DNA from 4 places in the Streptomyces sp. NBC_01384 genome. Region 3 is predicted to be linked to each of the others. Evidence: riboswitches for the same ligand, from Rfam matches in the RefSeq annotation. Region 3 holds a riboswitch; each other region holds the start of a gene.
What was found. A riboswitch is a leader RNA that binds a small molecule or an ion and turns the genes downstream of it on or off. The one in region 3 is predicted to bind cyclic di-AMP.

Region 1 (5,720 bases), 3.6 Mb from region 3:
TTGCCGCGCGCGGCGAACCACTTGCCGATGATCGTCTCCGATTCGCCGCCCTCGTTGCCGGGGACCCAGGAGGAGTAGGCGTCGGCGGTGTCGACGAAGTTGCCGCCCCCGGCCGTGTACGCGTCGAGCACGGCGAAGGACTGCGCCTCGTCGGCGGTCCAGCCGAAGACGTTGCCGCCGAGGGCGAGCGGGAAGACCTCGACGCCGGAGGAACCGAGCTTGCGGAGAGAAGTCATGCCTGACTTCAACGCCCGTACCGGACGGCCGTATTCCACATTCCGCATTCCACCTGCGGGCCCGGCCCGCCGGAGGGATCAGGAATCAGGCCCGTCGCGCCGGAAGGATCAGGGGTTCAGGCCCTTGCTCTGCAGCCACGCCATCGGGTCGATCGCGTCGCCGCCGCCCGGGTGGACCTCCAGGTGCAGGTGCGGCCCGGTCACATTGCCGGTCGCGCCCACGCGGCCGATGATGTCGCCGGTGGCCACCTTCTGCCCCACGCTGACGCTGATGGACGACTGGTGGCAGAACCACAGCTCGGTGCCGTCGTCGAGGGTGAGGATGGTGCGGTAGCCGTACGCGCCGGCCCAGCCCGCCTCCGTGACGGTGCCGCCGTGGATCGCCTTGATCAGCGTGCCGGTGGGGGCCGCGAAGTCGAGGCCGGTGTGGTAGCCGGAGGACCACATGGAACCGGGGTCACCGAAGCGGCCGGTCAGGGTGTACGAGGAGGTCGGCAGCGAGTAGCTCTTGGCGAGCTCGGCGAGGCGCGCGGCCTCGGCCTTCTGCTTGGCCTCTTCGTCCGCCTTCTTCTTCGCGGCGGCGACCTTGGCCTCGGCGCCGTCCTTCTCCTGGGCGGCCAGCGTGACCGCCTTCTTCGCGGCGGCGGCCTCGGCGGCGTCCTGGGCCGCCTTGTCGACCTGGTCCTGCTGCGACTCGGCCTGCAGGATGATGCGGGCGCGCAGCGCCTCGCCCGCGTCCTTGTTGCCCCGCGCGGCGTCGGCGCTGCTCACACCGGCGCTGGTGAGCGGGGTGGCGGAGGCCTTCGGCGTGCTGGAACCGCCGTCGGATATCAGCGCCTTGGCCGATTCGGTGACCGAGGAGAAGTCGGGCAGCGAGATGGAGACCGGCGGCTTGCCGGGCGCCGCGGTGGCCATGCCGCCCGCGCCGACGGCGGCCAGGACACCGACGCCCAGAACCGTGGAGCTGCGGGCGAGTCCGCCCCCGCGCTGCTTGGAGACGCGATGCCGGCCGCGGACGGGAAGGACGGAATCCTCGGTGGGGTTCCACTCCTCCCAGGGGCCCTCGTCCTTGCCGTAGGCGTAGCCAAAAGTCTGGGTGTCGTTCGGCGCGAACGAAGTGGGCTGGGCGGGCCGGTTGGACGCCACTTGGGCGTGCTCCTTTCCTTCCTTCTCGCCTACCGGGTTAGCTGACGGGTTCGGAGCAGGAAGGTCTCCTACGCGCGTCGACCCACGGTGTCTCCACCGTGAAAGACGCTCGATTCACCCCAAGTTGATGGTTCCCCGGTTCCCTTGCGGGATTCGGCGCGTGCGCACGGAGCCGACTCTTGTGACGGCTGGGACGACCGCGCTGCGTTATCGAACGTTAATAGACCCGGGTACCTGATTCCAAGCCGTTCGCACTGATCATTAACCACTCTTGGCCAGGACTTACAGGTCACGAACGGCGAAAATCGGACGACTTGACCACGCGTCACTACTTCCGGGTCACTTGACAGCGTGTCAGTTGTCATGCGGAGGGGAACCGCCCGATCACCCCTCGTGACAACGATCGAGAAGTCCTCCGCGGCGGCTACGGCCGTCGTACGGCGAGCAGCGCCATGTCGTCCGTCAGGACGCCGCCCGTGTGCCGGCGGACCTCCTCCGCGAGCGTGGCCAGCAGTGCGTCGGGGCCGGGGAAGACGCGTCCGGCGAGGCGCGCGGCCGGATCGTAGAAACGGCCGTGCGCGTCGCGGGCCTCGGACAGCCCGTCCGTGTAGAGGAGCAGCGTTGCCCCGTGCGGGAACGCCGCCTCTTCGGCGCGGTCCGGCCAGCTGCCCAGCTCACCCATTCCGAGCGGCAGCGCCGGGTTCGCGGCGGCGAGCGTGACCAGCGTGCCGTCCGCGTGCAGGAGCAGCGGCGGCGGGTGGCCGCGGTTGACGATCCGTACGACCGCGCCCTCGTGCGGGATCTCCGCGAGGACGGCGGTGGTGAACCCCTCGAAGGCGTCGAGGCCCTCGCGCCGGGTGCCCTCGCGGGCCAGCGCCCGCTCCAGCCGCTGCGCCACCGCCTCCGGCGTCGCCTCCTGCTCGGCCGCCTCCCGGAACGCCCCGATGACCACCGCCACGGCGGCCACCGCGCCCATGCCCTTCCCGCGTACGTCGCCCGCCACCAGCCGTACGCCGTGCGGGGAGTCCTGCACCGCGTACAGGTCACCGCCGATGAACGCGCCCGCCTGCGCGGCCTCGTAGCGCGCCGCGACCTCGACCCCGCCGATCCGCTCGTCGGGTTCCGGCAGCACGGCGCGCTGGGCCGCCTCGGCGATCTCGTGGGCCGAGGCGAGCCGTTCGCCCGTGCGGCGGACCAGGATATTGATGAGCACGGCCAGCACGGCGACCGTCACCATCGTGATCACCTCGGTCATCGCGACCACGCGCAGTACGACGCCGAGCCTGACGTGGATCGAGAGCACCGCGACGACCGCCGCGGTGCCGGTGAGCACCGTGCCGCGCAGCGAGAAGAGCGGCGCGGCCACCAGCGGCGCGGCCGTGAAGAGGGGCCCCGCGGTGAAGGCCGACGGGGTGAAGTAGTCGTGGAACGCGCCGACGGCGATGAGCAGCGCGGGCAGTACCCGGACGAAGCTGCGCGCATACGACATCCGGCTCCGGTCCGTCTCGACCCGGCTGGGCGCCTGCTCGTCGTACGGCTCGTCGCACGACTCCCCGCACAGCCGTTCGTACGACTCGTCGTCCGGCTCGTCAGCCCGCTGCACACCTCCTCGCTGCCCCACCCGTCCAGGTTTCCCGGAGCGGGGGCGGCAGGCGACCGGTGTGGCCCGACCGGGGGACACGCGTGGCGGGCTGGGTACGTACGCCCTACAGCTCGGCCCCCGGCACCCCAGTGCGCCGCAGCCCGTGCAACGCCCTCGGTGCCCTCGTCGCCCTCGTCGACGATGTACAGCCGAAGAAGTACGCGCGGGCCCAGGACAACCCCGGCGCCTGCCGCGTCCGGGGCTCCCCTCGCGGTCCTTTCCGCTCCCCGGTCTGCGCGGCCATGTGATGCTCGTCCGTGGCGTGTTCGGCGTCCGCCGGGCCGCCGCATCCGTGGTGGTCCCCGGCCGGGGCGACGACGGTCCCGCCGTGCGGCACGAAGTCGTGGCCGCCGTGGCAGGCCCCGAGGAACAGGGCGCCCGCGGCGAGCAGCAGCGCGAGCGCCGGGCCGCGCCGCACCAGCCACCGCAGACGACTCGCAGCGGGACGACTCATAGTGACCAGAAGACTACAGAACGTCGGGGCGGCAGGGAAAAAACCAAGGGCCGGAACTCGTTTCCGAGTTCCGGCCCTTGGCCTTCAGTAGCGGGGACAGGATTTGAACCTGCGACCTCTGGGTTATGAGCCCAGCGAGCTACCGAGCTGCTCCACCCCGCGTCGTTGAAACCAGTGTACGCCATACGCGGGACCCCAAGCACACACGTTTACGCCCGCCCCTCCTTCCGGCACGGGCGTCCGCCTTCCGGCACGGGCGTCCGCCTTTCGAGGTCACCCCGGAAGGCTTTCGAGGTCACCCCGGCGGGAGGAGTTCACCCCGGAAGAAGGTGGCGGTTCGGCAGCTTCGCCCGCTCTTCGTACTCGGGCAGCACGACGACGTCGACCCCCGCGGCCGCCAGCAGGCCATTGCCGTCGGCAGCCGCCACGAAGGTGTCAGGCTCGCGCCAGGCCGTCACGACCCGCCGTACCCCCGCGTCGAGGATCAACCGCGCACAGGGCGCGGGTCGGGACGCCCGCCGGGCACACGGCTCGAGACTGCTGTACACGGTGGCGGAGCCGAGCCGCGGGTCCGCGGGGTCGACCTTCGCGAGCGCGGCCTCCTCGGCGTGCACCACGGCATCGCTCCCCTCCCGGGAGTGCCCGCGCGCCAGCTCGGTCCCGTCGGCCGCCACGACCACCGCCCCCACGCTGAACGCGGTCTCCGAGGGCGGACACAGCCCCGCGAGCTCGCACGCGACCCCCAGCCAGTGCCGGTCCGCCGCGGAGGCGAGCCCACCGACGCCCGGCGCCGTGGGGACGTACCGGATGAGGACGACGTCCCCGACCGGCCGTGTCTCCACCAGCCGCATCCGACCGGGCGGATACCCCCCGGGTCCGAACAGCCGCGGCGCGTCCGCGTCCCCCACGAACAGCGGCGCGACGGCGAGCTGCAGTTCGTCGGCCAGCCCCTGGCGCACCAGCTGGGTGTGCACCCGCCCGCCGCCCTCGACCATGAGCCGCCGTACCCCTCGTACGTCGTGAAGGTGTTCGAGTACGGCCGGCCAGTCCAGCTCGGGCCCCGTCGGGACCACGTCGACGTCCAGACCGCGCAGGGCCTCGGCGGCCCGCTCGGCGCCCTTGTCCGTCGTATAGACGACCTTCTCGCCACCGGTGTGCCAGAACTGCGCGTCCGGGTCGAGGTCGCCGGACCCGCTGACGGTGACCTTCAGCGGGTACTCCGGGCGCCCGGCGGCGACCCGCGCCGCCCGCCGTTCGGCGGAGTTGACGAGGAGCCGGGGATTGTCGGTACGGAGTGTCCCCGCGCCGACCAGGATCGCGTCGCTGGACGCCCGTACCTCGTCGACCCGGTCGAAGTCGGCCGGACCCGAGAGCAGCAGCCGTTCGGGGCCGGTGTCGTCGAGGAAGCCGTCGAGGGAGACGGCGGCGGACAACAGGACGTAGGGGTGGGGCATGGGGCGCACCCTCCAGCTTCGAGCTCTGAGCTCCTAGTGGTTCAACTTTTAAACAATACCTAGACTAGTGACATGACCACCCGCTGGCTCTCCCCCGCCGAACAACGCGCCTGGCGCTCGTACATCGCCGCCACCTCGCTCCTCACGGACACGCTCGACCGGCAGCTCCAGGCGGAGGCCGGCATGCCCCACCTTTACTACTCCATCCTGGCCATGCTCTCCGAGGCGCCGGACCGGCGGCTGCGGATGACCGACCTCGCCGAGATCCTGAAGATCACCCGCAGCCGGCTGACGTACGGCGTGACCCGGCTGGCGAACGACGGCCTGGTGCGCCGGGAGGGCTGTCCCAGCGACAAGCGCGGCCAGGTCGCGGTGCTCACGGACGAGGGCATGGCCGTCCTGGAGCGGGCGGCACCCCGCCATGTGGAGCAGGTCCGGGCGGTGCTCTTCGACCATCTGACCCCGGAACAGGTGGGGCAGCTGGAGAAGATCAGCGAGAGCATCACGCGGGGCATCCAGGGAGAAGATCCCGGGGCCCCCGGGGAAGATCTGCCGTGGCGGCGACGTTCCTCCTAAGGTCGCCGACACGCCGGCGACCAAAAGCGTTGCTTGAACATTAAAGCATCATGTACTGTCTCTCCCCGAGGTAGTGCTTCAAATCTGAATCACCACTACCTGAAGCACTACCTGAAGCGTCACTGGCGCAACTGGCATCACACCCGCTGGACCGGAGAGACAACATGCGCGAATTCCCCACCGCCACGGTGCGCACCCGCGTCACTGTGCCC
Region 2 (5,720 bases), 560 kb from region 3:
CATGGTCCGCGGCGCCCTCGCCTTCTACACCCACGCCCTCGGGCTGGGCCTGCGCGTCCTGGCCGTGATGCCGCCCCAACGCGTCCCCGGCATGTCCGACCAGGACGTCTTCCTCGCCGCGCAGGACGTGGTCCGCGCCGAACTGGACCGCCTCGGCGTCGAGATCGTCGACCTGCGCCCCCGCGTCACCGACGACACCGGCCTCCAGCGCCCCGCCTTCTGCGAGGCCGACGACACCATCCACGGCAACCTCGCCTTCGGCCGGCTCATCCTCGCCGACCTCCTCGCCCGCGGACTGTGAACCCCGCGACCGCCATCCCCCGAGCCCTACAGGAGAAGCCCCCATGGAACAGTTCGCGCTGGACGCCCTCGAACGCCTCACCACCCGGCCGCGGGAGACGTACGAAACCCTCGCCGTCGAGCCACTGACCCCGCTGCTCGGCGCAGAGATATCGGGCGTCGACCTCTCCCGCGAGCTGACGCCCCGGCAGGAGAAGGAGGTCAAGCAGGCCTTCCTCGCCCACCATGTGCTCGTCTTCCGCGACCAGAACCTCACGCCCGAGGACCACAAGCGGTTCGCCGAGCTCTTCGGCCCGCTCCACCCCGTCGCCCTGCCCGCCGAGGGCTCCGACCCGTACATCCTGGAGATCAGCGCGGACAAAAACTCCCGCGAGGTGGCCGGCAACGGCTGGCACGCCGACGGCACCGCGGACCCCGAGCCGTCCCTCGGCTCCATGCTCCATCTCACCAGGATTCCGGAGACCGGCAGCGGCGGGGACACCCTGTTCGCCAACATGCACCTGGCCTACGACATGCTGTCGCCGTCGATGAAGACGTTCCTGGACGGCCTCACCGCCGTCCACGACGGCGCCCGCCCCTGGCTGGCGCAGGGGCAGACCCCGCCGCCCGAGTACGACGTCCCGCGTACCGAACACCCCGTCGTGGTCCGCCACCCCGACACCGGGCGCAAGCTGCTCTTCGTCAATGCCCCCTACACCTCGCACATCCCCCAGCTGTCCGGTTCCGAGAGCGCCGCGGTCCTCGGCATGCTGTACGAGCACATCGCCCGCACGGCCCTGCTGCACTGCCGGGTCCGCTGGCAGCCGAAGACGCTGACGTTCTGGGACAACCGCTGCGTCCAGCACCACGCCGTCTGGGACTACTACCCGCACACGCGCCACGGCCGCCGCGTGGCCATCGACGGCACCCGGCCCCAGGCATGACCTCGGCTCCGCCCACCTGGTTCGCGGAGCTGACCGGGGTGCTCCACGAAGGCCAGAGCGAGACGGCGGGCGCCGACTGGGCCCGCCGCCTGCACACCGCCCTCAGTGACGGGCGTGTCCCTGTCACTCTGGACGTCGTCCACGCGTGGCACCTGTACACGGTGATCCCGCTGTTGGCCGCGGTGGACGCACGCGCGGGGCGCACCACGGCTGCCTGCGCGGCCCTGGCCGCCGCGCACGAACGAGCACTTGAGGGAAGGTCGGTCACGCGAGAGGAATGGGCCGACCTGCTGGAACCGGTGCTCCGGCAGGTCTATCGCGACGCCTACGGCTTCGAGGAGGCCTTCGCCGTCGCCTACGAGAACGCCCGGGCCTACGCCGTCGCCAACGGCTTCGACGGCGCCGACGCGGACAAGTACGGCACCGACTACGCGGAGTCGACCACAGAGCCCAACACCCGTGCCTACGCCGAGGCCAACGCCCTGGCGAACGCGCGAGCGGTGGCGGCGGCGTATGCGACGGCCGACGCCGAGGCCTTCGCTCGCACCTTCCCCGGTGCCCGAACCCGCGCGTACGCGCGGGCGGTCGCCGCCGACGCCCGGCACACGTCGGCGTACGCGCGACTCGCGGAGGGCCTGCTGACCGCCCTGGAGCGTGGGCCGTTCAAACCGCTCGGATTCATGGCATAAAGCGGAATGTCTACTTGCTCTTGAGACGCCATCGCCCGCCTGGACCGAGGCATCCCCCCACACCGGTGTCCCCGCCGACGTCCTCGCGGAACACCTGGTCCTGCGGGTGGGCGAGCTGGACTGGTGGCTGCCGTACCGGGTCACCCGGTGGCTGCAGGAGGCGATGGCCGTCTGAGGAGAGGACCGGGACGGTGTCCGGGATGCCGGCGCCACCGGAAGGACCGGCGAGTGCGCTGTACTCGCCGGTTGTTCCGGTCCGAGGGGGCCGAGTCTCAGGGAGTCAGGTGGGCCGTACCGCGCTGTAGATCGCCGATTGTCCGGCGAAGAAGATCGACTCCTCGCGTATGTACGCCCCCGGGCTCGGGGCGTGGATCATCATGGCGTTGCCGAGGTAGAAGCCGATGTGGCTGACGTCGCCGTAGAAGAGGATCAGGTCGCCGAGTTGGATGTCGGCGAGGGGGACCGGCGTCCCGGCGGTCGCCTGACCGTGCACGGTCCGGGGGAGTGCCACCCCGGCGGCCCTCCACGCGGCCTGGGTGAGGCTGGAGGAATCGTACGAGTCCGGTCCGGTCGCGCCCCAGACACACGGCTTGCCGATCTGCGCGCGGGCGAAGGCGAGTGCCTTCGTGGCCTTCATGCCGTAACCCGAGTTCGGTTCGGCGCCGGTATCGGTGCCGGTGCCGGCACCGGTGTCGAGGGGGGCTCCGATGATGCCGAGGGGAATGCCGGTGCCGATGGACGCGTCCATGGTGAGGGCGGCCGACTGCTGTCCCAGCCACGCCTCCTCGGCTTGGGCCTGGGCCTGGATCTGGGCCTGGGCTTGAGCCTGGGCCTGGGCTTGGACTTGAGCCTGGGCCTGGGCCTGAAGGAGGGCCTGTTCCTCGGCGGCACCCCAGGCGTCCTCCGTCGATCGCGACTCGATTGCCGCGAGCGGCGTGCTCCGTTGTCCGGTGTGCTTGGACAGCAGCTCACGGGCGGTCGTGAGCTTGCGCCGGCTCTGTTCCTTGGAGGCCTTCAGCGAGGAGTGCTGCGGCTCGGCGGCCGGCGCGGGCAGAGCCTTCGTGGCCTCCTGCCATGTCTCCGGCACGGCAGGGAGCGCGGGGGCTGCAGGGAGCGCGGGGGCTGCCGGGAGTGTGGGGGCCGCCGGGAGTGCGGCGACTGCGGGCCTGGCGGTCAGCTCCGCAACGGGACCGGCTGCCGCGCCGGTCGCGGGTCCGGCCGTCAACTCCGGTACGGGGCGGCCGGCCGCCGCCCGCTCACGGTTGGTGAGTCCCTCTTCCGAACGCCGCGCCGGGTCCGTGGGCCGCGTCTCGGCCGGGCGGTTCGGCATTCTGTCGGCGGGCAGCCTGGCCGGCACGGTCGGACCCAACCGCGTGCGCGCCACGTCGAACCACGGCTTGGTGACGTCGTCGAGGGCGGGATCGCTGCGCCTGCGCACGGTTTCGGGTGCCGGGCTGACGCGGTTGCGGCTCCCTGTGGTCATCGCGCGGGTTCCGTTGACGAACCCGGTGGCGTTCTCGGCCTGGTCGTAGAGGCTGTGGATCCGCTGCTGGACCTCTTCGCGGCTCGGTCCGTCCGCGTCGGTGAGGGCCGCCGTCGCTCGGGCGGAGGTGCGCGTGCCAGGGAGGCTGCTGCCTCCAGGGCGCGGGGTTCGTTCCGGCGCCATGGGGGACGTACTCCTTCCGTGCTCCGCCTACCGAGTCGGCTGTCGGGTTCGGGCGGAGGATTCCGGAAGGCATGCCCTACGACCCTTGCCCTGCCGGGCAGTTGGGCCGATTCACCCCAAGTTCGGTTGGGTCCCCGGCTCCGGTTGCCCCAGGGGCGCACCGGACTTGGCGGAGGCCGCGCGACCCGGCGAGGTTCGCCGGAGGGAGTCGTGCGGTCCATCCGCCAACTTAGCCAATTTGTGCGCCTCGTGTGAAGGTTGAAGTGCGAAGTGCCCGATATGTATTTGTGACCTTCGTCGTACTGGCAGAAGTGCTCGGCCTCGTCGGCCGGAGAGCGTCCGGGGCGCCCTTTGGACGTTGACCCTTGGACAACGGCGGCCGAACGTACGCGGCCCGCGCCTTCCGGGCCGACCTTCCCGAACGCCGCAAGCACGGGTGAGGCGCCACGCCCGCGGTCAGCGTTCCGCGGGCGGGGACGTTCCGCTGGGGTGGGGCAGGTGGTGGCCGTTGACGGGGCGGGTCGTGAAGTGCGGCCGGTGGAGGTGGTGGGAGGCGATGCGTTCGATGATCAGGAGCGCGGCGTCGTCGTTGGGCTGGTCGCCGACGTGGGCGACGAGGTCGTCGTGGATGTGGCGCAGCAGGGCTTCGGGGCTGGGGGCGGCCAAGGCGGCGACCCGTTCGGCGAGGGGGTAGAACGCGCCTGTCGGTGAGCGCGCCTCGATCACGCCGTCGGTGTAGAGCAGCAGGATGTCGCCGGTCTCGAAGGTGAACGGATCGGGGCGGTGGCTCGCGACGGGCAGTTCGCACATGCCCAGCGGGGGCATGGGGTGGTGGGCGTGCAGGGCCGTCACCTTGTGATCGCGCAGCAGCAGGGCCGGCGGATGACCGCAGTTGATCAATTCGGACTGGGGTCCCTCGTCGGGGATGTCGAGGACGAGCGTGGTGACGAAGTGCTCGCCGGGGTCGTGCCGGGTGTCGGCCACGTCCTCGAGATCGTGGCGCACGCTCACCTCGAGCGCCGCCACGAGTTCGGGCAGTGTGGCGTACCGGTGAGCACCCTCGCGGAACGCGCCGAGCACCACCGACGCCTCGCCGATGGAGCCCAGGCCCTTGCCGCGGACGTCGCCGATGATGACGCGGGTGGAGGAGGCCTGGGCGGCGCGGGTGACCGCGAACAGGTCGCCCCCGATCTGCGTCTCGTCGTCGGCGGCCAGATACAGCCAGGCCACACGCAACGGCCCGATCCTGCGGGGCGGCGGCCGCAGCAGCACGCGCTGCGCCGTCTCGGCCACCGACCGTGCCCGGCTCAGCTCCCGAGCGCGCCGCTCCCGTACGTGGCAGACGAAGACCACCAGCGCGGACAGTACGGACAGGGCGATGATCTGCGCGATGTGGTTGGCCGTGGTCAGCCCGCCGTGGAATATCGCGATGAACACCTGGGCGGCCACCGCCAGTACCCCGACCAGCGCGGTCAGCCGCGGCCCGGCCAAGGAGGCGGTGAGGGCGGGGGCGATGACCAGCAACGGACCCAGGTGGACATCGGTCGGGGAGTGCAGGTCCACCACGGCGATCACTACGATCAGCGCGAGAGGAATCGCCACCAGCCCGCGGCCCGACGGCTGCTCCACGAGGCGGTCCACTGACACACGTCGGACACCCACATATCCCATTTTGCTCCCGTTCCCCGGGCGCCTGCTTCTCGGGAAACGACTCATAAGGTGGGCTTATGGGGTCATAGATCCGGCCCGACTACTGACTAAGGTTTGCCTTAGTTTAGGCTTCCGGGCGAGTCACCCTGCCACCGTTCGAAGGGAACCTGATCATGCCTCGCCCTCTGCGGGTAGCCATTGTCGGTGCCGGCCCCGCCGGGATCTACGCTGCCGACGCGCTGCTGAAGTCCGCAGTGGCCGTCGAGCCCGGTGTGTCCATCGACCTCTTCGAGCGGATGCCGGCCCCGTTCGGTCTGATCCGCTACGGCGTCGCCCCCGACCATCCGCGGATCAAGGGCGTCATCACGGCCCTGCACCAGGTGCTCGACAAGCCCCAGATCCGCCTCTTCGGCAACGTCGACTACCCCGGGGACATCAACCTGGACGACCTGCGCGCCTTCTACGACGCGGTCGTCTTCTCCACCGGGGCGA
Region 3 (5,720 bases):
ACGTCGAGGGCGAGCAGCGTCACGGCTATGGACAGGCCCGCGCGGTCCTTGCCCGCCGCGCAGTGCATCAGCGCGGGCACACTGTCCTCCGCCAGGGCGTGCAGCACCTGGGAGTGCTCGGCCGTGCGGTCCTTGATGATCTCGCGGTAGGAATTGATCATCCGGTTCGCCGCCCCGCCGTCACCGAGATGGGCGCGCAGCTGGTCGACGTGGCCGTCGCGGACCATCTTCCAGAACTCGCTGCCGTCGGCCGGGTCGGTCAGCGGAAGGTTCACGTTCCGTACACCCGGCAGTTCGACGTCCGGCCCCTCCAGCTTCTGATCCGCGGCATTGCGGAAGTCGAAGATCGTGTGCAGCCCCAGGGAGGCGAGGAACGCGGCGTCCCCCTCCGTGGCGTGCGCGAGATGGCCGCTGCGGAACAGCCGGCCGTACCGCACCCGGCGGCCGTCCGCGGTGGGCAGGCCGCCCACGTCCCGGAAGTTGCGCACTCCGGCCAGCTCAGGCTCGGTCGACGGGACCTGCTGCGTCACGGGGGCTCCTCCCATTGGGCCGCCGGCGCTGCTCGGCGACGCTCGCCGACGGGAATCGCGCTCTCGACGATACGACATGGGTTCCTCAGGCAAGGAAGTTGTCCACAGCCGTTGCCTCCCGGCTGAGACGCCGTTGATGATGTTGGTGATTGAGTGCGGCTGTTCGAATTTGTGAGGGTTTGATGATCGAAATTGGCGGAGATGGTCGTACGTGGCTTCTCTCGGGGCCCACGAGCAGCTACGCACTGCGGCTGACCGACCTCGACGAGCTGCTCCATCTGTACTGGGGCCCACGGATCACTCTCGCCGACGCCGGGTCGCTGGCCGCCCTGCCCGGACCGCCGTACCGGCCCTTCGAGTCCGGGCTGGACGGGCGCGAGGAGTATCCCGTCGAGGGCGGCCCGCGCTTCGTACGCCCGGCGCTGTCCGTCCGGACGGACGAGCGGCGCGGCACCGAGTGGCGCTTCGAGGAGTACGAGGCCGACGGCGACGAACTGCGGCTGCGTTTCGTGGACGACGGGCTCGGCATCACGCTGCACTACCGGATGCGCCAGGACGTCGTCGAGCGCTGGGTGACCCTCGCCAACGAAGGCCCCTCCCTGGAGCTGCTGCGCGCCGACTCCGCGACCTGGACGCTGCCCGAGCGTGACGGCTGGCGGCTGTCCCAACTGCACGGGCGGTGGGCGGCCGAGTCCCGGCTCGTACGCTCCCCCCTCACCTACGGTGAGAAGGTCATCGGCAGCCGCCGCGGGCACACCGGGCACCAGCATCTGCCGTGGGTCGCGCTCGACAGCGGGGCGAGTGAGGAGAGCGGGGAGGTGTACGGCTGCGCGCTCGGGTGGTCGGGCTCGTGGCGGATCTGTGTGGCCCAGCTCCCCGACGCGCGCGTGCAGATCTCCGGCGGCGCGGGGTACGACGACTCCGGGCTGCTGCGGCTGGAGCCGGGGGAGTCGTTCACCACCCCCGTCTTCGCGGGGCTGTGGAGCGACGGCGGCTTCGGCGGGGCGAGCCGGGCCTGGCACGCCTACCAGCGCGCGTACGTCATCCCGGACGCGGACCAGGACCGGCCGGTGCTGTTCAACTCCTGGGAGGCCACCCACTTCGACATCTCCGAGGAACAGCAGGGGGCACTGGCGCGGCGGGCCGCGGCCATGGGGGTCGAACTGTTCGTGGTCGACGACGGCTGGTTCGGGGCGCGGACCAGCGACCGGGCCGGGCTCGGAGACTGGACCCCCAACCCGGACCGCTTCCCGACCGGGCTCAAGCCGCTCGGTGACTATGTGCATGCCCTTGGGATGCAGTTCGGGATCTGGGTCGAGCCGGAAATGGTCAATCCGGACAGCGAGCTCTACCGCGCGCACCCCGACTGGGTGCAGTTCCAGCCAGGTCGAACCAGGACGGAGTTCCGCAATCAGCTCGTACTGAACCTCGCGCGCGAGGACGTCCAGGAGTATCTCTGGGATCAGCTCGACAGCCTGCTCTCCAGCGCCCCGATCGACTATGTGAAGTGGGACTTCAACCGCTGCTTCACGGACGCCGGTTGGCCCGGTGAGCCGTATCCGCAGAAGCTCTGGGTCGAGCACGTGGAGGCCCTGTACGCCCTGCTGGACCGACTGCGGGCCGCGCACCCCGAGGTCGCCTTCGAGTCCTGCTCCGGCGGTGGCGGCCGGATCGACCTCGGCATCATGGCCCGTACGGACCAGGTGTGGACCTCTGACAACACCGACCCGCTCGATCGGCTCGCCATCCAGCACGGCTTCAGCCAGATCCACCCGGCCCGGATCATGGCCGCCTGGGTCACGGACAGCCCGAACGCACAGCTCAACGGACGGATCAGCTCGCTGCGCTTCCGGTTCGTGAGCGCCATGGCCGGGGTGCTCGGGGTCGGCGGCCACCTGACCGAGTGGAGTGAACAGGAGCTCGTCGAGGCCCGGGACTGGGTGGACCTCTACAAGGACATCCGGCCGGTCGTCCAGCGCGGCGACCTTTACCGGTTGCGGCCCCCGGAGGGTGGGCTGAGCGCGGTGCAGTACGTCCACGGCGACGAGTCCGTCGTACTCGCCCTGCTCCAGGCCCAGCACCACGGCGAGCCGGTCGCCCCGCTCCGGCTGTGTGGGCTCGACCCGAGCGCCGCGTACGAATGCCGTGAAACGGGTGAAGTGCACCGGGGTGCGGTGCTGCTGCACCACGGGCTGCGGACCGGGCTGAGTGGAGACTTTGATGCGGCAGCCATCCGGCTGCGTCGCATGTGAGTGCTTTGTCCGTATTGGGGCCTTCATTCCAACTGGCCCTGGAATAAAGCGCCCTGGGGTGACGTGCGTGAGCAGCGTCATATTCGTGACGATGCGTTGCGGCTCCTTTTCTCGATCCGCCCGGATTTCCGGGCGGATCGAGGGTCCGGGAAGATCGCCCATCCACGGAGGGTGACGGGAATTCCGGCATGGATCAAGAAAGGCATGCGCACAGAAAAGCCACATGGTTGGCGATGCGCTCTCATCTCGCCTACGTTCGCCCTCAATCCGGACGGACGCCCAATCCTGCCGCCGCCCGGTCTCCGCACACCCACCCGTACACGGCAGGAGCGGGGGACCCACAGGTACCACGCCTGTTCCGGTCTCCGGAACGGCTAGGGGTATAGCCGCGCTGCCGCGCGGCCGGGCATCTCCAGCCCGCACCCGACAGCTCACCTCGCAGGCACCGGAGAGGAATTCGTCATGCCCGCGAAGGGTAAGCACCGCCGTCCCAAGTCCCAGCGTTTCACCCGCTCGATCGCCGTGGCCGGAACGGGTGGCGCCGCGCTCGCGCTGCCGCTGATGGGAGCCGCCGGCGCCCATGCCGCGACCCCGACGGCCGCCGTTTCCTCGACTCCGGGAAAGACCGCGACGGTTTCCGAGAAGACCGCGACGACTTCGGGGAAATCGGAAAAGAGTGCGACGAAGACCTATGCGGTGAAGGCCGGCGACTGGCTCGCGAAGATCGCCGACCAGCAGAACGTCAGCGGTGGCTGGAAGAAGCTCTACTCCGACAATCGCCAGGCCATCGGCAGCGACCCCTCACTGATCCACCCGGGCCTGAAGCTGACGATCGGCAAGAAGGCCGCGTCGACCGGCGACATCGCGCCGTCGACCAAGTCGTCCACGCAGTCGTCCACCCGGTCGTCGGCGAAGCCGACCACCGAGTCGTCCACCGCGGCGAACGCGCCCAAGGCCCAGGCCGCGGTCCCCCAGGCCGCCGACAGCACCCGTAACTCCGGCTACACCCTGCCGGTCGAGGGCGCCACCATCGGCACCGGCTACAAGGTGGCCGGCAGCATGTGGTCCAGCGGCTACCACACCGGCGTGGACTTCGTGGTCCCCACCGGTACCACCGTCAAGGCCATCGCCGCGGGCACGGTCGTGTCGGCCGGCTGGGGCGGCGCGTACGGGAACCAGGTCGTCATCCAGCACGCCGACGGCCAGTACTCGCAGTACGCCCACATGTCCTCCCTCTCCGTCTCGGCGGGGCAGACCGTGACCGAGGGCCAGCAGATCGGCCTCTCCGGCGCGACCGGCAATGTCACCGGCCCCCACCTGCACTTCGAGATCCGCACCACGCCCAACTACGGCTCCGACGTGGACCCGGTCGCGTACCTGCGCTCGCACGGTGTCGCCGTCGGCTGACACCCGCCGCGCTTCTCACGTCTTCCGTGGGCCGGAGCCCCGCAATCGCGGGCTTCTGGAACGCCGTCGACGTCCGCTCCCCGGACGACCTCCGACGAGCCGGGCCGCGTCCGCATCGTCTCGGACGGCTCCACGGTCCGGTGGTGGAACAACGGGCGGCTCGTCTTCGACTACACCGACCCGGAGCCGTACACGAGCGGGCACTTCGCGTTCCGGACCGCCCGGAGTCACTTCCGGATCACGGACTTTCATATGTGGCGGCTGTTCAACCACTCCCGAGAGGGCCTTATTCCGGATTAACCGACACTTTACGAGTGGCTTATCTCACCACCCGTCAACCCTTTCCTACGGTCGCGTAGCTCACATCGGAAGGTGAATCATGGGCCGATGTGGCAGACGATTCGAAGAGTGACAACAGATCAGTGATCGGGTCGTACGTGGCGGTGGGGGACAGCTTCACCGAAGGCGTCGGCGACCCGGGCCCCGACGGGGCCTTCGTCGGGTGGGCCGACCGGTTCGCGGTACTCCTCGCGGACCGGCGGCCCGAGGGCGACTTCACCTACACCAACCTCGCGGTACGCGGGAGACTGCTCGACCAGATCGTCGAGGATCAGCTCCGGCGCGCCAAGGAGCTCGCCCCGGACCTGGTCTCCTTCAGCGCGGGCGGCAACGACATCATCCGGCCCGGTACCGACCCCGACGAGGTCGCGGAGCGCTTCGAGCGCGCGATAGCCGACCTCACCTCGGCCGTCGGCACAGTCATCGTGACGACCGGCTTCGACACCCGTGGCGTTCCCGTGCTGAAGCATCTGCGCGGCAAGATCGCCACGTACAACGGGCACGTACGGGCCGTTGCGGACCGGTACGGCTGTCCCGTCCTCGATCTGTGGTCCCTGAAGACGATCCAGGACCGCCGCGCCTGGGACGGCGATCGCCTGCACCTCTCGCCCGAGGGCCACACCCGGGTCGCCCTGCGCGCCGGCCAGGTCCTCGGCCTCGAAGTCCCCGCCGATCCGGACCAGCCCTGGCCCCCGCTGCCGCCCCGCGGCACGCTCGAGGTCCGCCGCGACGACATCCACTGGGCACGCGAGTATCTCGTCCCGTGGATCGGGCGCCGCCTGCGCGGGGAGTCCTCCGGCGACCATGTGGCAGCCAAGGGCAGCCTGTCGCCGGACGACATCAAGATGCGGATCGAGTCGGTGGCCTGAAGAACGGGGTACGTACGAGGTCCCGGTGGTCCGGGCGGCGGCGAGCGTACGTGGTCCAGGTGTCCTGAACGACGGATGCGCGGGAGACGGCGGCCCGGGCGGGTGCGTGCGGCCGCGGCGCCGGGCCGACCCGGCGCCGCGGCCGCAACAGCCCGAGCCGACCGGGCCGGCGGTGTGCCGAGGTGTGTGCCTCAGCGCACCGCCGCCGCCAATGCCTCGCGCTCCAGACCCAGTTCCCGCGCGAGCGCCTCGTCCACCCAGTCCTGCGCCCGTGCCCGCGACACCGCGCCCGTGTAGGCGGTCATCTGCACGGCCAGCCCGTC
Region 4 (5,720 bases), 4.7 Mb from region 3:
GTCAGCCCTGGAGACGGCGGCGCTCGCGGCGGAGGCGGGCGCGCGGGTGCGGGTGGTGTCCCGGGGCCGCGGCAAGGTCGCCTTCGGCGCGCCGCCCTGGGAGCAGCCGAAGCTGCGCCCGGAGTCGCCCTTCGGGCGTGCCTGGTCGCTGTGGGCGCTCAGTTACTACCCCCACCCCTACCGCTATCTGCCCGCCGAGGCCCGGCACTACCTGGTCCGCCGGGTACTCGGTCCCCTCGGCGCCTGGTGGCTCCGCGACCGCTTCGAGGGCAAGGTCGAGGTCAGCGAGGTCTCCGGGATTGTCGGCGCCGGTGTTTCCGGCGGACGCCCCGTCCTCTCCGTCCAGACCCTGGGCGGCCGGGCCGAGGAGCTCTCCGCCGACCATGTCATCGCGGCGACCGGCTATCGCGTCGACATCGCCGCGATGGACTTCCTCGGACACGAGTTGCGTACGGAGCTCGCGGTGAGCCGCGGTACCCCGAAGCTCGGTGCCGGGTATCGGTCCTCCGTGCCCGGGCTGTACTTCACGGGGTTGCCGGCGGCGGCTTCGTACGGGCCGGTGATGCGGTTCGTGTGCGGTACGGAGTTCGCTTCGCCGCGGCTGGCCAAACACTTGGCGGGCGCGCACGGGTGAGGTGGCCGGGGTCCGTACGGCCGAGGGGGCGGTGGCTTGTGGGCCACGCCCCCGGGCCGGGGGCAACCCATCGCTCCAGAGCATGAGTTGGGGTTCGGCGGTCACATCCGGCGGTGCCGCGTCATCCTCTGGAGTGACATTCCGCTCGGAGTTTTTTCGTACCGCCCACTTCGGTGCGTGGGGGCGGAACCGGACGTTGTACGCCTGGAACGCCCCGTACGGTGGGCTGTGTTGCTGACGGGATACCGGACGTCGTCCGGTTCACGCCGGGCCGATGAGTCGTTCGATCCGTATTCTTCGGATCATGGCCGCTCCGACTGCATATTCACTCATCGCCACTGACTTGGACGGAACGCTGCTCCGCGGCGACGACACACTCTCCGACCGGTCCCGGGCCGCGCTGGAGAGGGTGGCCGAGGCGGGCGCCCGGCATTTGGTGGTGACGGGGCGCCCGGCGCCGAGAGTACGACCGCTGCTCGACGAACTCGGCGGTGTGGGGCTGGCGGTGTGCGGCCAGGGGGCGCAGTTGTACGACCCGGCGGAGGACCGCCTGCTGTGGTCGGTGACCCTGGACAGGGAGCTCGCGGAGACGGCGCTCGGCAAGATCGAGGCGGAGGTCGGGCTGCTCTACGCGGCCGTGGACCAGGACGGCGTGGACGGGCTGACGCTCATCGAGCCGGGGTATGTGATGCCGCATCCCACGCTTCCGGCGGTACGGGTGCGCCGCCGCGACGACCTCTGGACGGAGCCGATCAGCAAGGTGTTGCTCCGTCACCCGTCATTGTCCGATGACGAGTTGGCGGCGGCGGCCCGTGGAGTGGTGGGCTCCCTGGCCACGGTCACCATGTCGGGGCCCGGCACCGTCGAACTCCAGCCATGCGGCGTGACCAAGGCGACCGGCCTGGCCCTCGCCGCCGCTCACCTCGGCCTGACCCCCGCCGAGACCATTGCCTTCGGTGACATGCCCAACGACATCCCCATGTTCGACTGGGCCGCCCACGGGGTCGCCATGGCCAACGCCCATCCGGAACTGAAGGCGGTGGCCGACGAGGTGACCCTGTCGAACGAGGACGACGGGATCGCGGTGGTACTGGAGCGGTTGTTCCCCATCGACCTCGGCGGCCCCGTCGGCTCTGTCAGCTCTGTCAGTAGGGCCCGTTGACGTTGTCGATCGAGCCGTAGACCTTCGCCGCGTAGTTGCAGGCGGCGGTGATGTTCGCGACCGGGTCGTAGGGGCTCATCGAAGTGCCCGCCACGTGGTAGGCCTTGAACGTCGGGTCGATGACCTGGAGGAGGCCCTTGGAAGGGATGCCCTTCGCGGCGTTGGAGTCCCAGTTGTTGATCGCGAGGGGGTTGCCGGAGGACTCGCGCATGACGTTGCGGTAGATGCCGTTGTAGGTTCCCGGAATCCGGTTGCGGGCCATGATGTCCAGCGACTGCTTGATCCAGCCGTCGAGGTTGTTCGTGTACTTCTTCGGGGAGGCGGCGGTGGACTTGGCGGTCACCTTTTTCGCCTTTGTCGTATTGGCGGTGCTTTTGACGGTTCTCGTGCCCACGGTCAGTGTGAGGCCCGGGGGGAGCACCGTCGGGTCGGGACCGATGACCGCGCGGTTGGCCTGGTACAGCTTCTGCCAGCCGCCGCTTGAGGGGTACTTCTGCGCGATCGTGGCCAGGGTGTCGCCCGCGACCACCTTGTACGTGATGAGCTGGACGTCAGTGGTGGTCGCGGTGACGGTGGCGGCCTGGGCGCAGGTCGCGCCCAGGATCGGGAGGGCGAGCGCGACTCCACCCATTCCCGCGGCGAGGATGCCGCGGGCGAGGAAAGTGCGGGTCTTCGGGCAGCGGCCATTACCACGTGCGGCCATGACGGATTCCTCTCCGGCGCCTGCGAGGTGAGCTGTCGGGTTCGGGCGGGAGCTGCCCGGCCGCACGATATGTGCGACTTCACCCCTAGCCGTTCCGGTGTCCGGATCGGCGGCTTACCTGGGTCCCCCGCTCCTGCCGCGCGTGTGTGTGGGTGGGGTGGAATTTTCCGGGCGGCGGCAGGATTGGGCGGTCCGTCCGGATTGACGTGAACGTATGCGAGAGCACATGTCGGGAACAAGTCCTGATTTCCCGGTGTTGATCGCTTTCACCTGGGTTTAGTGAGGGGTGAATTGCCCGATTATTCCGGAACGTGACGCTCAACTTGCCTTATGCAAAGGGAGAGTCATTGGGCGGGGGTGGGGGATGTTCCCTGTTTGCGCGTGACCCAACTCACGCGACCAAGCGTGCGTAAAGCGACAATGGCGGCAACTCGGGCATTAAGGTGCGAGCGTCCAGGCGGCCGAGTCTTCGGGCGGGGCCGGGCGCACCTCCCACACGGACAGGTCCGTGTCGGGGTCGTCGTCGGGGAGCCGGCCCGCGTTGGGCTTGAAGTAGAGGCCGTAGGCCCAGTATCCGGGGAGTTCGTGGCACATCAGGTCGGGGTGGGGGCTGAACTCATGCCCCGCGTAAGTCCTGTTGATCCTCGCCACCGCTTCGGCCCGTGAGATCCCGAAGCGCGTGACCATCTCGTCGGCCATCTCGCGGAAGTACGCGAGCATCCCCTCGTCCAGGGCCATGAGGAATTCACCGGTCCGCGCCATGCTCCTCAGGGTTGCCCATGGCACTGCCAGGACTCCAGCCCGCCGTGCGCGGGATTCTCTTCTCCCACGTCCGGTGGAAGACCACCTCGTGGCCGTCCTTGCAGATCAGTTCGTTGGAGGTGATGAACTCGCGTGCGTCGCAGGTGATTTCGGAGCGGGTCTCGACCCTCGCGTCCCAGGACAGATCCGGGCGGTGCAGACGGATCGACCACGTCGAGCGGGCGCGGGCCGAGAGGGGGTCCGACTCGACGATCGCGTACGTGTCCAGCGCGTCCTGGGTGTATTCGAGGCCGTCCGGGTGGATGAGGGTGCCGCCGTGGCGGGGGGCCACCTCCAGGCGCCATTCACCTTTTGCCACGTCACGTACGACCAGGCGTTCGGGGCGGAGTTCGTCGAGAGTGGCCGGGACGGCCACCCCGAGGGGTTCGGACTGTTCAGGCTCCCCGAAGGCGATCTCGGGGTCCGACTCCCGCGCCCGTACCGGGAGTTCGAGAGAACTGCCCGCCGGGTCCAGGGTGAAGCCCGCCTCCGAGCCCGGCTGGGGCCAGATCCACGGCCAGTACGCCGAGGAGAGGGAGAGGCGGATGCGGTGACCGGGCGGGAAGGCGTAGCCAATGGCGGTCAGGTCGAAAACCACGTCCTCCGTAGAGCCCGGTTTCCAGGAGACCGCCTGATCGGGGCCGTAGCGCGCTGACAGGTCCAGGGCACCCCGGGTGACCAGGGTCGAGGAACCGTCGGGCGCCACGTCGCACACCCGGGCGATCACCTGGCCCCAGGGGGAGTGGGACGTCAGACGCAGGCGGACCCTCGGGCGGCCCAGGATCCAGGTCTCCCCAGGGACCTCGAACTCGAAGCAGGCCGACCTCGCGTCCTCCTCCCGCTGGTTCGGCGGCAGGTCCCCGTCGTTGCCGGCGGGACGGAAGCGGCCCGCGTCCACGCCGGTGTGCTGGGGGGAGCGCACCAGTACGGGTGCACCCCGGAGCACGTACGCGATCGGGGTCACGGAGGGGGAGGGCCAGACGGCGTCGCCCACCCAGCGGCCGGGGAGGGACGGGTACGTCGTGGCCGGGGGGCGCGCGTCCATGACGTACGAGCGCAGGAGCGGGAGCGGGAGCGGCGTCGCGTCTGTGCCGGTTACGTTCGCGGCGGTCGAGTCTGTGCCGGTTGAGCCTGTGGCGGTCGCGTCTGCGTGGGTCGCGTACGCGTCGGGCGGGTTCGTGTCGGGCGCGTTCGTGTCGGTCACATCCGTGGTGGGTGGCTTGAGCCAGTGGTCCCACCAGTTCAGCGTCTCCTGGAGGAAGCCGATCGCCGGGCCCGGCGGGAGGCCCCGGTCCGGGTACTGGTGGGACCAGGGACCGATCAGGCCGCGTACCCGGTCCGGGGGGCGCAGCACCGTGTCCCGGTACGGGTCGTGCCAGCCGCCCACCGCCAGTACGGCCGCCCCGATCCCGTCGTAGCCCCCGGCTTCGCGGACGCTGTCGTGGCGCCAGTACGCGTCGCGGGTCGGGTGGGACAGCCACGTATGGATGAACGGTTCCACCGTCTCCAGGCGCTTCACCCACATGTCGCGCCACATCACCTGGCCCACGTGCGCCGGGTCGGGCGGGCGGGCGACGTGGGCGAGCAGTCTGGCCGCCCGGGCGTGTGTGTCGAGGCCGAGGGCGGAACCTCCCATGTGGTGCACGTCGTTGTCGTAGCGATCGTCGGTCGAGCAGACCGCGACGATCGCCTTGAGCGGCTCGGGCGCGAGGGCCGCGATCCGGAGGGAGGTGAAACCGCCCGAGGAGATGCCGAACATGCCCACCTTGCCGCTGCACCAGGGCTGGGCGGCCAGCCAGTGGATCACCTCCACCCCGTCGGCCCGCTCGACCTCCCCGGACTCGTCCGACGGCATGCCCTCCGAGTTGCCGTGGCCGCGGGCGTCCACCCGGATGGAGGCGTAGCCGTGGCCCGCGTACCAGGGGTGGCGCTGCCAGTCGCGGGGCGCGGTCCAGTCGGTGAGGCGGGCGGGGAGGTATTCGAAGAGGGTGGGTACGGGGGCGTCGGTCAGTGGGCGCCATACGCGCGCGTACAGACGGGTGCCGTCCGGGAGTGGGATCCAGAGGTCCTTGTGGTTCGTCTCGTAGGGAAAGGACGTACGGATGTGCATGCTCATCACGGTGTCCTTGGTGTCCTGGTGTCCTGGTGTCTGTGTCTTTGGTGTCCCCGGTGGTCTCGGTGTCCTCGTCGCCTTCGTTCTCTTCGGCGGCCGGCCCTCGAGTGATTCGTTATATATCCGGTCGTATCAGATGATCAAGAACATACCGTTCGTGATCCGAAAACGCCCGGGCGTGGGACTGTCTGCCGCTCGGGGGACATCGGGTGGCGGGCGAGGGGGAAGTCGAGAGGAAGTCGGCAGTGGGGACGGTGGGCGCTCGTGGTGATCGAAACGTGACCGGATACGCTGACTTGAGTGATGG

Region 1: another riboswitch for cyclic di-AMP. It lies ahead of OG747_RS23510 (M23 family metallopeptidase); the one in region 3 lies ahead of OG747_RS40195 (peptidoglycan DD-metalloendopeptidase family protein).
Region 2: another riboswitch for cyclic di-AMP. It lies ahead of OG747_RS42690 (C40 family peptidase); the one in region 3 lies ahead of OG747_RS40195 (peptidoglycan DD-metalloendopeptidase family protein).
Region 4: another riboswitch for cyclic di-AMP. It lies ahead of OG747_RS18235 (transglycosylase SLT domain-containing protein); the one in region 3 lies ahead of OG747_RS40195 (peptidoglycan DD-metalloendopeptidase family protein).

Annotation. Positions count from the first base shown of each region.
Region 1 covers NZ_CP109559.1:5,100,908-5,106,627, reverse strand. The annotation lists gene OG747_RS23515 (aldo/keto reductase) at 1-236, opposite strand, end outside; gene OG747_RS23510 (M23 family metallopeptidase) at 345-1,382, opposite strand; cyclic di-AMP (ydaO/yuaA leader) riboswitch at 1,394-1,551, opposite strand; gene OG747_RS23505 (PP2C family protein-serine/threonine phosphatase) at 1,807-2,871, opposite strand; gene OG747_RS23500 (hypothetical protein) at 3,089-3,478, opposite strand; tRNA gene OG747_RS23495 (tRNA-Met) at 3,567-3,640, opposite strand; gene OG747_RS23490 (dihydrofolate reductase family protein) at 3,793-4,932, opposite strand; gene OG747_RS23485 (MarR family winged helix-turn-helix transcriptional regulator) at 5,005-5,508, shown strand; gene ribA (GTP cyclohydrolase II) at 5,673-5,720, shown strand, end outside.
Region 2 covers NZ_CP109559.1:9,307,681-9,313,400, forward strand. The annotation lists gene OG747_RS42670 (hypothetical protein) at 1-301, shown strand, start outside; gene OG747_RS42675 (TauD/TfdA dioxygenase family protein) at 345-1,223, shown strand; gene OG747_RS42680 (SpcZ) at 1,220-1,912, shown strand; gene OG747_RS42685 (DUF5825 family protein) at 1,878-2,087, shown strand; gene OG747_RS42690 (C40 family peptidase) at 2,193-3,578, opposite strand; cyclic di-AMP (ydaO/yuaA leader) riboswitch at 3,587-3,760, opposite strand; gene OG747_RS42695 (PP2C family protein-serine/threonine phosphatase) at 4,035-5,225, opposite strand; gene OG747_RS42700 (FAD-dependent oxidoreductase) at 5,402-5,720, shown strand, end outside.
Region 3 covers NZ_CP109559.1:8,744,815-8,750,534, forward strand. The annotation lists gene OG747_RS40185 (tyrosine-protein phosphatase) at 1-530, opposite strand, end outside; gene OG747_RS40190 (alpha-galactosidase) at 713-2,782, shown strand; cyclic di-AMP (ydaO/yuaA leader) riboswitch at 3,082-3,240, shown strand; gene OG747_RS40195 (peptidoglycan DD-metalloendopeptidase family protein) at 3,245-4,189, shown strand; partial or broken gene OG747_RS40200 (DUF6250 domain-containing protein) at 4,268-4,489, shown strand; gene OG747_RS40205 (SGNH/GDSL hydrolase family protein) at 4,612-5,397, shown strand; gene OG747_RS40210 (TetR/AcrR family transcriptional regulator) at 5,589-5,720, opposite strand, start outside.
Region 4 covers NZ_CP109559.1:4,009,245-4,014,964, reverse strand. The annotation lists gene OG747_RS18245 (FAD-dependent oxidoreductase) at 1-634, shown strand, start outside; gene OG747_RS18240 (HAD family hydrolase) at 939-1,796, shown strand; gene OG747_RS18235 (transglycosylase SLT domain-containing protein) at 1,780-2,499, opposite strand; cyclic di-AMP (ydaO/yuaA leader) riboswitch at 2,504-2,664, opposite strand; gene OG747_RS18230 (hypothetical protein) at 2,938-3,261, opposite strand; gene OG747_RS18225 (CocE/NonD family hydrolase) at 3,245-5,410, opposite strand.